2 regions of the Vannielia litorea genome follow, and region 1 is predicted to be linked to the other one. Evidence: riboswitches for the same ligand, from Rfam matches in the RefSeq annotation. Region 1 holds a riboswitch; the other holds the start of a gene.
What was found. Region 1 has a riboswitch for thiamine pyrophosphate ahead of KUV38_RS17450 (thiamine ABC transporter substrate binding subunit). Riboswitches for the same ligand answer to the same signal wherever they lie in the genome.
Positions count from the first base shown of each region.

Region 2: linked by a shared signal. The riboswitch ahead of KUV38_RS13875 (YkoF family thiamine/hydroxymethylpyrimidine-binding protein) and the one ahead of KUV38_RS17450 (thiamine ABC transporter substrate binding subunit) in region 1 are both predicted to bind thiamine pyrophosphate.

Region 1 covers NZ_JAHVJR010000002.1:410,490-417,862, forward strand. The annotation lists gene KUV38_RS17435 (cytochrome c1) at 1-260, shown strand, start outside; gene KUV38_RS17440 (ATP-binding cassette domain-containing protein) at 388-1,080, opposite strand; gene KUV38_RS17445 (thiamine/thiamine pyrophosphate ABC transporter permease ThiP) at 1,067-2,614, opposite strand; gene KUV38_RS17450 (thiamine ABC transporter substrate binding subunit) at 2,590-3,564, opposite strand; TPP riboswitch at 3,602-3,713, opposite strand; gene KUV38_RS17455 (hypothetical protein) at 3,833-4,591, shown strand; gene aroC (chorismate synthase) at 4,971-6,074, shown strand; gene KUV38_RS17465 (glutathione S-transferase family protein) at 6,164-6,763, shown strand; gene KUV38_RS17470 (DMT family transporter) at 6,765-7,373, opposite strand, start outside.
Region 2 covers NZ_JAHVJR010000001.1:2,823,903-2,831,275, forward strand. The annotation lists gene KUV38_RS13850 (ABC transporter substrate-binding protein) at 1-360, opposite strand, end outside; gene KUV38_RS13855 (ABC transporter substrate-binding protein) at 431-2,011, opposite strand; gene KUV38_RS13860 (ABC transporter substrate-binding protein) at 2,296-3,276, opposite strand; gene KUV38_RS13865 (ABC transporter ATP-binding protein) at 3,273-4,013, opposite strand; gene KUV38_RS13870 (ABC transporter permease) at 4,000-4,764, opposite strand; gene KUV38_RS13875 (YkoF family thiamine/hydroxymethylpyrimidine-binding protein) at 4,817-5,428, opposite strand; TPP riboswitch at 5,419-5,525, opposite strand; gene KUV38_RS13880 (AMP-binding protein) at 5,680-7,373, shown strand, end outside.

The sequences.
Region 1 (7,373 bases):
GCTGGATCTCGATGGCCCCGCCGCTCGCCGGTGAGGACGTGGACTTTGACGATGGTCACAGCAACGACCTGCACCACGAATCCGAGGATATCGCCGCCTTCCTGATGTGGGCTGCCGAACCGAAGATGATGCAGCGCAAGGAGACCGGCTTCCTGATCGTCGGCTTCCTGATCTTCCTCTCGGTGCTGCTCTACCTGACCAACAAGCGCCTCTGGGCGCCGCATAAGGCGAAGGCCAAGGCGCTCAACGCCAAGGACTGAGCCTTGACGGCAGACTGACAAAAAGGCGCGGACCGCAAGGTTCGCGCCTTCGTCGTTTGGGGGGTTGCTCATCCGCCCTTCGAGGCGTCTTCGCAGTGGCGAGGAATGGCCAGGGGCCGATGACGAGCTACCCTAGATAGGCCCGCAGCGCCTCGGGCGGATCATCGAGCAGCGGGCCGGTCTCGACCGGCGGGGCGGCCTGACCATTGGCGACCACCACGGTTTGCCCGGCGAAGGCGCGGGCATCGGCGGGGTCGTGGGTGACCATCAGGACCGTGGCCCCCGCGTCGCCCGCGATTTCCTCCACCAGCGCCAGCATCTCGCGTTTCAGCGCAGGCCCCAGCGCGGCGAAAGGCTCATCGAGCAGCAGCACCGGGCGGGCGCGGAGGAGCACGCGGGCGAGGGCCACGCGGCTGCGCTGGCCGCCGCTCAGCGCGCGTGGGAGCCGGTTGCCCATGCCCCCCAGCCCGACGCGGTCCAGCGCCGCCTCGACGTGCCGCAGCTCCTCGGCAGAGAGCCGCAGGTCGGGCCGCAGGCCGAGGCCGGTGTTGCGGGCCACGCTGAGGTGGCCGAAGAGGTTCTCTTCCTGAAACAGTACGCTGACGGGCCGCGCGCCGGGCGGCAGGGCGCTGATCTCGGCGCCGTCCCAGAGCACCCGGCCCGCCGCAGGCTCTACGAAGCCCGCGATGCCCATCAGCAGGGTCGATTTGCCCGCGCCGGAGGGGCCGATGACCGCCGCGCGGGCGCCGGGGGGCAAGGCCCAATCGGCGGTGAGGGTGAAACTGCCCTGCGTGAGCCGCAGCCCTTCAAGCGCCAGCATTTGCGCGCCCTCCCCGATCGAATCCCCAGAACAGCGCCAGCGAGAGGGCCAGAAGCAGCAACGCCGCGCCTGCCGCCTGATCGATCCGGTAGGAGGCCATCAGGCGGTAGAGTTGCAGCGGCAGGGTGGCGGTGTCGCCATCTGCAAAAAGCGCGATCACCCCGAGGTCGCCCATCGAGAGCGCGGCGGCGAGGCCGAGGGCAAAGCCGATGGGGCGGCGGAGGACAGGAAGGGTGACCAGCCGCATCCGCGCCCAGCCACTCATGCCGAGGCTGTCGGCCAGCCGCCCGGAGCCTGCGCGCATCTCGCGCGCGGCGGGCACCAGCGCGGCGAGGGCGAACGGCAGGGCCAGAACCGCGTTGACGAGGGCGGTCACCGCCAGCGCGATCTCATCGGGGCGGACCCAGCGGTAGCTGAGGATGAAGAGGCCGGTGCCAATCACCAGCGGCGAGGCGGCGATGGGCAGCACGCCGACAAGCTGCACCCAAAGCCCGCGCCGGGCGGCGAGCGCCATTGGCAGGGCGAGGGCGAGACAGAGCGCGGCGGAGGCGAGGGCCACGAGGATCGAGCGCAGCGCGGCCCACCAGACAGCGGCGGGCATCTCGGCGAGGCCTGCCACGCCACGCAGGCCCACGGCCAGCAGCGGTGCGAGCAGGAAGAGCGCGGCGAGCGCGATCACCGTGGCATCCTGCAGGCGCAACCAGCCGCCGCCATCCCAGCGGCGCACCACGCCGCCCAGCCCCCCGGCAAAGACGGCAGGCCGCGCGAGGCCCCAAGCCAGCGCGGCGGCGACGCCCGCGAGGGCGAATTGCACGAGGCCGAGTACCGAGGCGGCGCCAAGGTCATAGTCAAACCGGAAGGCCTGGTAGATCGCCAGTTCGACGGTGGTGGCGCCCGGCCCGCCGCCCAAGGCCAGCGCCACGGCAAAGCTGGTGAGGCAGAGGGCGAAGATCAGTAGCCATGCGCCGGGCAGCACGCTGCGGAGCATGGGCCACTCCAGCGCGCGCTGCACCGCGCCTGCCTCCATGCCCAGCGAGGCGGCGAGGCGGAAGCGTTCGGCAGGGATCGAGAGCCAGCCTTGCAGCACGAGGCGCACCGCCAAAGGCAGGTTGAAGAAGACATGGGCCAGAATCACCCCCTGCGCGCCGTAGGGGCTGACCTCGGGCAGGCCAAGCGCCCGGAGTGCCACGTTGACCACGCCGGAGCGCCCGAAGACGGCGACGAGGCCCAGTACGGCGACTATGGTGGGGAGGATGAAGGGGGCGCCCATGAGGGTGATCACCGCCCCCCGGCCGCGAAAGCGCCGCCGGGCGAGGGCGCGGGCCACCGGGACGGCAAGAATCACGCTGAGGCTGGCCGAAACCACGGCCTGCCAGAGGGTGAACCAGAGCGCATCGCGCGCCGCAGGCCCGACCCCGGCAAAGCCCTCGGCCCGCCATGCCACGGCGGCGAGCGTGCCCAGCGTGACCGCCAGCACGAGCGCCGCCGCGAGCGCGGCGAGGCTGCGGGTTACTGGCTGAGACCCTGCCGCCACGTTTCGATGGCCTCATCGCGCATGGCCTCTGCCGTCTCGGCATCGACGTAGAGCGCCTTGTCCGGCACCGGGAGGGTGCGGAAGGTTTCGGGCAGTTTCTCGGCGTCCAGCTTGGCCGGGAAGCTCCAGTTGCCCTCGGGGATGGCCGTCTGGAAACCGTCGCTCAGGATGAAATCCATGAAGCGCTGCGCAAGGTCGGGCTGGTCGGTGCCGACAAGCTGCGCGGCCAGTTCGACGTAGAGGTAGTTGCCCTCTTCGAAGATCGCCGCCTTCTTGCTCTCATCGCCCTCGGCCATGATGTGATAGGCGGGCGAGGTGGTGTAGCTCAGCACCATGTCGGCCTCGCCCTCGGTGAACATGCCATAGGCCTCGCTCCAGCCCTTGGTGACAGTGAGGATCTTGGGCGCCAGCCGCGCCCAGGCCTCGCCCGCCTTGTCGCCGTAAAGCTCCTCGACCCACATCACCAGCGCCAGCCCGGCGGCAGAGGCGCGTGGGTCTTGAATGACGATGCGGGTGTCATCGGGCATGGCCAGCAGCGCCTCGAAGCTGGTTGGCGGGGTCTCGGTGCGCTGGTCGTAGATGAAGGCGAGGTGGCTCCAGTCGAACGGCAGGAAGGTGTCATCCTCCCACGAAACGGGCATGGTCAGGGTCGAAACATCCTGCCCATGGGCGGCGAAGAGGCCGGAGGCGGCGGCGCGGGCCATTTCATCCTGGCTCAGGCCGATGGCGACATCGGCCTCGCTGCGGGCGCCCTCCAGCAGGATGCGCGGCAGCACGTCGCCGGTGACAAACTCAAGCTCGCAGCTGCACTCGGCCTCGAAGGCGGTTTTGATCGCGGGGCCGGGGCCCCACTCGCTGGCGAAGTAGTCAGGGGCATAGACCGTCAGGGTTTCCGCCGTCGCCATGCTGGCGACAAGGGCAAATCCCGCGGCGATGAGGGGGGTCTTCATGGGTATCCTCCATTGCATGCGGACGGAGCGGGCAATCGAGGGGACTCGAAACCTTCCCTCCGCCGGTTCTAGCCGGTTCAGGTTCGACGGGTTCGCGGGCGCTTGGCCGGCATCTCAGCCCCACTGCTGGGGCACCCCGAGGTGAGGCGCAGCATAGAGCGGTGCGGTGCAATGGCAAGGAGGTCACAGATGCTGCGCTGCGGCACGCCCGGGCCTTCCCTTTTGATGCGCGCGGCCTAGCATTTGTGACTGTTCAATGGAGACCGACATGATCCGCCCAATCGCCCTCGCACTGGCCTGTCTTCTGCCGCTGCCCGCCGCCGCGCAGCAGGCCACTGGCTTTGAGTCCTTCGGCGTTACGCTGGAGGGCGGCGGACATCCGGCGGGGGACTACCTTGGCCTCACCGGCGAAGCCCGCGCGATCTATGGGCTGGGCTGGGGCGAGCTGGCGGTAGACCTCTCGCTCTCCACCACCGAGGCCGGGTCTGAGAGCCTGACAGCCGCCGGGGTGCTGGTGCATGCCTCCGCGCGGCCCGCCAGCTGGGTGGCGCTTGGCCCCTATCTCTGGCTCGGCAGCCAGAGCGAGGGCGGCGGGGCCTATGCGCTGGGGGTCGAGGCCGCAGTGCAGACCGCCTCCGGCTGGGGCGGCGAGCTGTGGTTTGGCGAGACCCGGGGCGGCGTGCTGGGCGATGAGGGCTATGCCACCAACAAGGGCCTGCGGGTGGGGTACACCGGGCAGGGGCCGGTCTCGGCCTATGGTGCCTTCCTGAAAGACACCGCCAACCTCGCCTCGGGCGATCAGGATTTCTACCGCCTCGCCCTCGGGGTCGACACATGGCTGGAAATGCCCGGCTCGGGGCGCGAGATACAGCTCTCGGTCGCCGCCGGGCAGCATCATTTTGACCTGCTGGACAAGCGCGAAAACTGGGTGGCCGTTGGCATCACCATTCCGCTCGACGGGCGGCGTGCGGCGCGGCCGGAGTTCTCCTCGCGCCGCGGGGTGCTTCACAACCTTCCGTTGCCGTAAGGAAAATCACTCGCTTTTATAGGGTGTTATCCGAAGTTAACCCAGCGTAACCCATCTGCAACATTCCCGCCGCCGCGTGCGGATTGGCGCGAAATGCGAAACGGTTCGCGCCGGGTTGTGGTATGTTCTCTGACATAACGAAGGCGCTCCAAGCGCCTCGCAACGACCAGTGTGGTTACGATGCCCCCATGGTTACCGGGGGTTCGTTGCTGAACTGAATCGGCAGGAGCTCGGGCCCCCCAATATGCCACCGGGGGCCTCTGAAAGAGCTGGGCGGTGGCATTGTCATCATTGATTGTCCCGGGCTCCTGCCGGTTTGTTTCTCCTTGGCACCGCGCCGCGCCTTGGGTAACTCCTTGCTGCCAAAGGAGCCCTGCCCATGAGCCTCAACACATTCGGCCACCTCTTCCGCGTCACCACTTGGGGCGAGAGCCACGGGCCTGCCCTTGGCTGCACCGTCGATGGCTGCCCGCCGGGCGTGCCGGTGACAGCGGATCAGCTGCAGGTCTGGCTCGACAAGCGCAAGCCGGGGCAGAACAAATACACCACACAGCGGCGCGAGCCGGATCAGGTGGAGATCCTTTCGGGCGTGTTCGAGGGTGTGACCACCGGAACACCGGTGCAGCTGATGATCCGCAACACCGACCAGCGCTCGAAGGACTATGGCGACATTGCCGAGAAGTTCCGGCCGGGCCATGCCGATATCACCTATTGGCAGAAATACGGGATCAGGGACTATCGCGGCGGCGGCCGCTCCTCGGCGCGGGAAACCGCGGCGCGGGTGGCGGCGGGCGGGCTGGCCCGGAATGCGCTGGCCAAGCTGGCGCCGTCGCTTTCGATCAAGGGGTTCATGGTGAGCATGGGCAACCGTGCCGCCGACCCGGCCCGCTACGACATGGCCCAGATCGACCAGAACCCTTTTTGGACCCCTGACGCACAGGCTGCGGAAGAGTGGGCCGGATACCTCGACGAGTTGCGCAAGAGCGGCAACTCGGTGGGCGCGGTGATCGAGGTTGTGGCCTCGGGCGCCCCTGCGGGGCTTGGCGCGCCCGTCTATGGCAAGCTCGACACCGATCTTGCCGCCGCGATGATGAGCATCAACGCGGTGAAGGGCGTGGAGATCGGTGACGGTTTCGCCGCTGCGCGGCTCACCGGTGAGGCGAATGCCGACGAGATCAGCATGAGCCAGGGCGGGCCCGTCTATAGCTCCAACCACGCGGGCGGCATTCTCGGCGGTATCTCGACCGGGCAGGACATCGTGGTGCGTTTCGCGGTGAAGCCGACAAGTTCGATCCTCAAGCCGCGGCGGACGATAAACAAGGCGGGCGAGGAGACCGAGATCATCACCAAGGGCCGGCACGACCCCTGCGTGGGCATCCGCGCGGTGCCGGTGGGCGAGGCGATGATGGCCTGCGTGCTGCTCGATCACATCCTGCTGCATCGCGGGCAGGTGGGCGAAGGATTGCCCGGCAAGATCGGCTGACTGCCTCCTGTCGCCGATCCTGCCAGCGCTCCTGACACAACCCTGTCAGGTGGGCTCTGCTAGGGAGGCGGCAGACACAGGAGACAGTCATGATCAGATTCTACCATTCAGCACATTCCCGCAGCGGCACCGTTGCCATGGCAATCGAAGAAATGGGCCTTTCCGCAGAAATAGAGACGAAAATCGTCTCTGTTGCGCGGCAGGATGGCTCCGGCGGGCCGGACGCCGACAACCCCCACCCCGAAAAGAAAGTGCCCGCACTGGAGGTGGACGGAACGCTGGTGACGGAACGTGCCGCGATCCTCGCGCTGCTCTCCGAGCTCTTCCCCGATGCGCCCACAGCAGTGCCGCCCGGCCACCCCGAGAGAGGGCCGTTCCTGATGTGGCTGGCCTATTACGCGGGCGTGGTGGAGCCGCTGATCATGGGGATGGTCTGCGAGGTGGCGGACAACCCGATCTGGGTGACCACCTATCGCGATATGGGGGCCATGACCGCGCGAATGGAAGCGGCGCTGGAGGGGCAGGACTACCTGCTCGAAAGCGGCTTTTCGGCGGCCGACCTGATCATGGCCTCGCCCTACCAGTGGAACCGCGACTGGCTGCCCAAGGTGCCGGTGATCGAGGCATGGTTCGACCGGGTCAACGCCCGCCCGGCGGTGCAGGCCGTGGTGGCGCGGGAGCGCGCGTAGGTCAGCCCTCGGCCTTCTTGGCGACCTTGGCGAGCTGCACCAGCAGGATGCCCACGGCGATGATGGCGACGCCCGCAATATCGAGCGGGCCGATACGCTCATCGAGGAAGATCCAGGCGACCAGCACGCCGAAGAACGGGTTCAGAAAGTGGAACGTGGCGGCCTTCACCGCCCCGATCCGCCCCACCAGCAGGAACCAGATCCAGGTCGCCAGCAGGCCGGGGACGAAGACGGTGTAGAGGAAGGCCAGCAGGAGCGAGGTGCTGGGGGTGTATTCCCACGTCTCGAAGAGGGCGGAGGGCAGGATCAGGCAGGCCCCGCCGATGAGCATCTGGTAGCCGACGACGACCATGAGGTTGCCGCCGCCGCCGGAGGCGCCGCGCAGGGCCAGCGTGGCCACCGCCAGCGCAAGGGCCGCCACCACGCAAAGCGCCACGCCGGGCAGGCTCACGCCCGCCTCAAGCCGCGCGCCCATGATCAGCAGCACCCCGCCGAAGCCAAGCACGAGGCCCAGCACGCCGACGCGCGGCAGCCGATCGCCCAGTGCGACCCAGCCGATCAGGCCCACAAGCAGCGGCATGGAGGAGGCGATGATCGCCGCCAGCCCGGC
Region 2 (7,373 bases), on a different contig from region 1:
CGGTGCGAACCAGCTCGAGGTGTCGGCCTGCTCGGAAGAAGCACGCTCGTAGGAAAAGACCACGTCATCCGCGTTGAAGGCCGCGCCGTCCTGAAAGGTCACGCCCTCGCGCAGCTTGAAGCGCCAGCCTTCGCCCTCGCCGATCGGCTCCCAGCTCACCGCGAGCGATGGCTCAATGGACATGTCCTTGCCGCGTCGCACTAGGCCTTCGTAGACGTTGTTCAGAAATCCAAGCACCGGCGTCGAGTTGACGGCGTGCGGGTCCATCGTTTGCGGGTCGGTGGTGACGGCGAAGTTGAACTCTTCGGCGGTGGCGGGAAGCGCCAGTACCAAGGCCAGGGCGGTGGATAGACGGTGCATGTGATCTCCTCCAATGCAGCAAGGTGGGTGTGGGCCGCCCGCGGGTGCGGGCGGCCCGATGGCGAAGAACTTAGTTCATCGTGAAGTATTTCACCTTCGGCTGATCCTCGGGATCAACCTCGATGCCCACGCCTTCACCCATACCCCAGTTCAGGACCTGGTGGTGAATCGGGATGTAGAGCGTTTCGTCCTGCACCACGTCCCAGATGGCGGCGATGTCGGCATTCCGCGCGTCGAGGTCGACGTTAGAGGCCAGCGACTTGATCTTGGCGTCAAGATCGTCGTTGTCGTAGCCGGTCGCGTTCCATGTGCCGATATCAGCCTCGCGACCGTGGACGAGGAAGTTGAAGATATACTCGGAGTCGTAGGTCGGAACGCCCCAACCGAGCATGTAGAAGTCGCTCTTGCCGTCGGTGATCAGCGGGAAGTGCTGGGCCTTGGGCTTGGCATCGAGGTTCACGGTGACGCCGATCTGACCAAACATGCCGACGGCGGCCTGACAGATCGCCTCATCGTTGATGTAGCGGTCGTTCGGGCAATCGAGCCGGATCGAGAAGCCGTCGCCATAGCCTGCCTCGGCCATCAGTGCCTTGGCGCCTTCGATATCGGTCACGCTGGCGCCGTCCATCTCGGCGGTCCAGCCGTTAACGAAGGGCGGGGCCACCATCCCGGCAGGCTCGGACTGGCCGCGCATCACGACTTGCTGGATGGCGTCGCGGTTGATCGCCATCGACATGGCCTTGCGCACGCGCTTGTCGGCGAGCGGGTTAGCGCCCTCGACATTGTCGGCTTCGATGTCATCGGCGCCCATGTTCATGCCGAAGAAGATCACACGGTTCTGGGGGGCCTTCTTGACCACCAGCCCATCGGCCCCGGCCACGCGCTCCAGATCCTGTACCGGCATGTCCTGGAGGAAATTCACCTCGCCCGAGAGCAGCGCGGCCACACGGGTCGCGGCGTTCTGGATGGGCGTATAAACGATTTCGGAAACCTCCATCGGGAACTGATCGCGGCCCCAATACTCCTCGTTGCGGACCATGACGGTTTTCACGTCAGGCTCGCGGGATTGCAGGATGTAGGGGCCCGTGCCATTGGCGTTTGTGGTGGCGAAGGTGATCTCGCCGCCCTCGAAGTCCTGCACGTTCACCGTGTTGTTGGCTTCGGCCCAGCCCTTGTCGAGGATGTACTGATTGGTCAAGTTCGACGGCAGGATCGGGTTGGGGCCATCGGTGACGATCTCGACGGTGTAGTCATCGACTGCGCGGACCTCGACCACGGAGCTGACAAGCTCCTTCATGTCGGAATTTTCCTGCTTGGCGCGCTCGAAGGAGAAGACGACATCTTCGGCGGTGAAGTCTTCGCCGCCATGGAACTTGACGCCCTCACGCAGCTTGAAGACCCAGACGTTGGGGTCGTCTTCCTTGGGGGCCCATTCGGTGGCGAGGGCGGGCTCGAAGGCGCCGGTCATGTCGCGGATGATGAGCGGCTCGTAGATCTGGTGACGGATCGTGTGGGTCGGCCCTTCGTTCTGTGCGTGCGGGTCGAGGGTGAGCGCGTCACCCGCCCGGGCCCAGCGCAGGGTTTCCGCCGGGGCGAGCGTTGTCGACGACAATAGCGCAGCGAGGGCCAGCAGGCCTTTCGATTTGGTCATGGATATCTCCCTGTTTATCAATCTCCCCCCTGTTCGCGCGGGGGTGATGGACAACCGAAACATGAGCCTGCCCGGGTGCCAAGTCCCTTCACGGAGATTTATGCCACCGGGCCGGGCTGACGCAGCGGCGATTTGGCAGGTAGATGGCGTGAGGGTTCGGGGCAAGCAGAGCGGCTTTTTCAATGCGCAGAGGTAGGCTGGCGCCTCTGTCGGGAATTGGCGGGCGCCAGCCAAGCTTTTGGAAACGCGGGGGAGTTCCCGCTGGCCGGGTATTGGGCCGGATGTTACTCCGTCATCCAGCCTTGGTCGAACCAGCCCGACACATCGCCCGGCCAGTCGAGCGCCGCGCCGCCCGGACCTTTCAGCACGCCGCTATCGAAGAGAAACCGGGCCATTGTGGCAAAGCGCTCCTTGTCGATGGTACCGACGGGCGTGGAGCCCGCCTTGATGTAGGCCCCTTCGGCGAGCGCGGCCATGGAGCCGCGCACCAGTTCGGGGTTCTGGAACTCGCCCGCGCCGATCAGCAACTCGGCGGCCTGGTCGGGGTTTTCGGCGGCCCATTGGTAGCCCTGTTGGGTGGCCGCCATGAAGGCTTTCACTTGCTGCGGGTCTTGCGCAAGCTTTGCCAAGGTGGTGCCGATGTAGCCGTTCTGCTGATCGGGCACCCCGTAGTCGGCATAGGTGAAGTGCTTCTGCTCGCGGCCCAGAAGCTCGCCGTTCACGCCCTCCCATGTGGCGACCTCCAGCGTGAAGTCGACCGCGCCGCTGGCCAGCGCCTCGTAGGCGCCGGTGCCCATCGTCACGGTGTCATATTCCGCCGTACCGCCGTCGGCCTCGATCATGGTGGTTATCAACGCATCCTCCCAAGCCGAGCCGAAGCCTGCATAGATCTTGCCCTCTAGGTCGGCGGGGCGGGTAATGGCCTCGTTGCTGGCGTTGAATACCAGCCGCCCGTTCTCGCGCTGCATGGTGGCCCAGAGCGCGACGATATCGGCCCCGGCGGCCTTGGCGCTCATGAAGCCGAGCGAGGTCATGTAGGCGTAGTCCGCCGCACCGGCGGCGAGGACGGCGGTGGAGGCGCTGTCGGAATAGGGCAGAAGCTCCACCTCCAGCCCGGCGGCCTCGTAGAAGCCCTTCTCCTGCGCGACGACGAGGCCGATGTGATTGGTGTTCAGTGTCCAGTCGAGCGCGATGGTGACGCTTTCCTGCGCCTGCGCGGCGGCGGGTAGGGCGAGGCAGGCGGCGAGGATGGAAAGCAGTTTCATGGGGTGTCCTCCAGGAGCAGGGATTTGAGCAGCGCGCGGGTGTCGGCCAGGCTGGGCTCGGTGCGGGCGCTGCGGGGGGTGGTGAGCGGGATGTCGGAGATGATGCGCCCGGTGCGGGCGGACATGACGAGCAAGCGGTCGGCCATTTGGGTGGCCTCGTAGAGGTCATGCGTGACCATCAGTACGCCGCGCGGGTGCTCGGCGAGGCGGTCGCAGAGCCAGTGCTGCATCCGCAGGCGGGTGACGGCGTCGAGGGCGGAGAAGGGCTCGTCGAGCAGCAGGAAGCGGCTCTGCTGCACCATAGTGCGCAGAAAGGCGGCGCGTTGGCGCATGCCGCCGGAGAGCTGGTCGGGGAAGCTGGCCTCGTGTCCGGCAAGACCGAAGGGCGCGAAGAGCGGCAGCACGCGGGCGCGGGCGGCCCGGCGGGACAGGCCTGCGATCTCGAGCCCGAGGGCGGCGTTTTCGGCGACGGTGAGCCAGGGGAAGAGCGTGTCTTGTTGGGGCTGGTATGCGAGCGCGGGGGATGGGGCGGCGAGCGGGTCGCCCTCAAGGGTGGCGGTGCCGGCTGCGGAGAGTTCGGGCTGCAGGACGCCGGAGAGCCATTTGACGATCGAGCTTTTGCCGCAGCCCGAAGGGCCTATGAGGCAGGTGATCGTGCCCTCGGTGAGGGCAAGGGTGATGTCCTCGACCAGAAGGCGCGGGCCTGTGCGGATGGTGAGGCCCTCAACCCGCAGCATCGACAGCCCTCCGGTAGCGCCGCCCGGTGGCGCGGTCGATCAGGTGCAGGAGGCCCAGCAGAAGGAGGGTGAGCGTGGCGGAGAGCACAACGGCGGCGAGCACGAGATCGGCGCGGAAGTTGTTCTTGGCAGTCAGAATGTAGATCCCCAGCCCCTGCCGCGCACCTGCGTATTCGGCAAAGATGGTGGCGACGATGGCATAGGTGGCGGAGATCCTCAGGCCGTTGAAGAAGTGGGACCGGGCCACAGGGAGGGCGGCGCGGCGGAAGACCTGTGCGCGACCGGCGCCCATGGAGGCGAGTTGATCGCGGTAGGCCTGCGGCAGGCGGGCGTATCCGGCGAGCAGGCTGACCAGCACCGGGAAGAAGGTGACGAGGATCACCAGCAGCACCTTGGGGAGCAGGCCGAAGCCGAACCAGAGCACCATCAGCGGGGCCAGCGCGACGATCGGCACCGTCTGGCTGGCGACCAGCAGCGGGAAGAGGCCGCGCCGGAGCCAGGGTATGAAGTGGAGGGCGACCGAGATGACGAAGGCGAAGCTGACCGAGAGACTGAAGCCGAGGGTCGCCACGCCGAGGGTGGCTGCTGCGTGGCCTGCAAGCGTGGCGCGGTTGACCCAGAGGCCGAGGGCCACGTCGGAGGGTGCAGGCAGGATCAGTGGCGAGACATCGGCCCAGACGCAATAGAGCTGCCAGACCGCCAGGAAGGCGGCGGCAAGGCACAGGCTGGGCAGGGCACGGGTGATCGGCATCGAGACGGTCCGGAGAAAGGCCTTTGCAGGCCGCCCCGAGGGCGGCAGCGGCTCAGCGCAGGCTGGGGCTGTTGGCCGAGGCGGTCAGGTCGATGGTGACATGCCCTTCCGCCGGACCGAACCGCAAGAAGGCCTGCCGGATCGTCTCGAAGACCGCGCCCGCATCGCCCCGGAGCCGGGTGCAGAAGTTCTTGGACTTCAGGAAGGTGCCGGACTGCTTGAGAAAGTCGATGCAGCCGTAGATCTCATCCATGTGCCTGTCCTGCCCCAGCACGTAGAGCGAAAATTGAACGTCGATGCCCACGCCCTGTTCGGGCGCGGATTGCACGGCCTCCAGTGCCAGCGCCTTGCGCTCTTCCAGCCCGAGCGACTGCGCCTTTACCAGCGCCTCGCAGTGGCAGCTCGGATCATCCGGCTCTCCGGGGCAGCCGCGCGAGAGGGTTACATGCATGGTCACATGCTCGGGCCGTCGGGCGGCCTCGGAGAAGAGGTCGCGGATGGCGTCGAGCAGCGGATCGGGCGCGCCGACCATGAGGGTCGACATGTCGTCGGTCTCGATCCGCAGGTCTTTTTCGTAGGGGGAGAGGGCCTTGAGGCCGGTCATGATGACATCCACGAAATCAGACGTCATCGGGTAGAGTGACACTTGCGCGCCAATGAACATGATATCCTCGCTCCGCTGGCATTACCCAGATCAGCTTTGAAGGGTTCACGCAGGCTTGCGCATCTCAGCCCCGTCCGGAGCACCCCTGGTTGATGGCGCGACCGTCGTGGAGCGCGGGAGGAATGTCAAGGCGGGCAAGCGGCTGTTCGCCCTCTTCGCCATTATGTTTGATGTCCAACAAACTTGACAGGTCTGTGCAGGCGGCGCATGAAAGAGCGGCGCGAGCACCGCGCGGCGAGGGAGGAGACAGAATGGGGAACCGGCAGGGAAAGGATGCATGGTGGAGGCCTGATGCCTCGGGGCCTGCACTGGTGGATATGACCCTCGGCGCCTTGCTCGACGAACAGGCCGAGCGCTATGGCGCGCGCCCAGCGGTCCACGTTGATGAACGGGGCGGTGCGCGCAGTACATCTTGGACATATGCCGAGTTGCGACAGGAGGCCGACCTGATCGCACGAGGCCTGATGGCGCAGGGCATCCTTGCGGGCGAGCGAGTTGCAGTGATGGCGCCGAACTGCGCCGAGTGGATATTGCTTGAGTATGCGCTGGCCAAGATCGGCGCAGTGCTGGTGACGGTAAATCCGGCGCTTCTGCAGGAGGAACTGGCATATATCCTCACGCAAGGCCGAGTGGCCGCGCTGGTTTTTGCCCCGCGCCTGCGCAGCAATGATATCAGCGGGCATCTGCTGGGCATCCTGCCCGAACTGGCCACCACCCGCGGAGGCGTGCGGGCGGCGGGAGGCCCCCTGCCCGACCTGCGGCTGCTGATCGGCCTTGGTGAGACGCCTGCGAAGTTTGCGCTGCCCTTCAATGCGTTGCGGGAGGCGGCGAAGACGGTTTCCCCCGAGGCCCTGAGTGAGCGACAGGCCGGAGTGGCCTGCACCGATGTGGCGCAGATCCAATACACAAGCGGCACCACCGGCAAGCCGAAGGGCGCGAAGCTGAGCCACCGCTCGACGTTGAACAATGCCCGGCTGATGGCTGACCGGGGTGGGTTCAGGGCCGAGGACACGTTGCTCTCGGCCATGCCGCTCTTTCACACGGCCGGTTGCGTTTGCAATGTGATGGCCATGCTCGCCTGCGGTGGCCGGGTGGTGACGATGGACACTTTTGATGCAGGGAGGATGCTGGAGCTTTGGCAGGCTCATCGACCCACGATCATCAATGCCGTGCCAACGATGATGACCCGGCTGCTCGGGCATCCGGATGCCGGGGACTATGACATCCGCACCCTGCGGACCGTCTTCACCGGCGGCACCACTATACCACCGAGCCTGATGCACAGCATGCGGGAGTGGACGGGTGGGGAGCCGATGATCATCATGGGCATGACCGAGTGCAGCCCGATCATCACCCAGACCAACCCCGAGGACCCTACGGAAGCGCGGTTCGGCACGGCAGGCACCCCCCTACCCCACACCGAGATCCGCATTGTCGACCCCGAAAGCGGCCGGACCTGCGGCTGGGGCGAGAGCGGGGAGCTTTGCATTCGGGGCTATCTTACCATGGTCGGGTATTTCGACATGCCGGAGAAGACCGCCGAAACCATCGACGCCGATGGCTGGCTGCACTCGGGCGATCTTGCGGAGCTTACCGAGAGCGGGCATCTGCGGATCGTCGGGCGGCTGAAGGACATGATCATTCGGGGCGGCGAGAACGTGTATCCGGCGGAGATAGAGAACTGCCTGCTGGATCATGGCGCTGTGTCGGAGGTGCAGGTCATCGGCGTGCCGGATGCGGATCTCGGCGAAGAGATATGCGCCTTCGTCGTGCCCGCGCCCGGCGCGGAGGCGGACCCGGCGGCATTGCAGGACTTTTGCCGCGCACGCGTAGCCCGCCACAAGATGCCCAAGTACATCGTTCCGATAGAGGCGTTGCCGCTCACCGCCAACGGCAAGGTGCAGAAGTTCGTGCTGCGCGAAGTGGCCACGCGCCGGATCGCGGA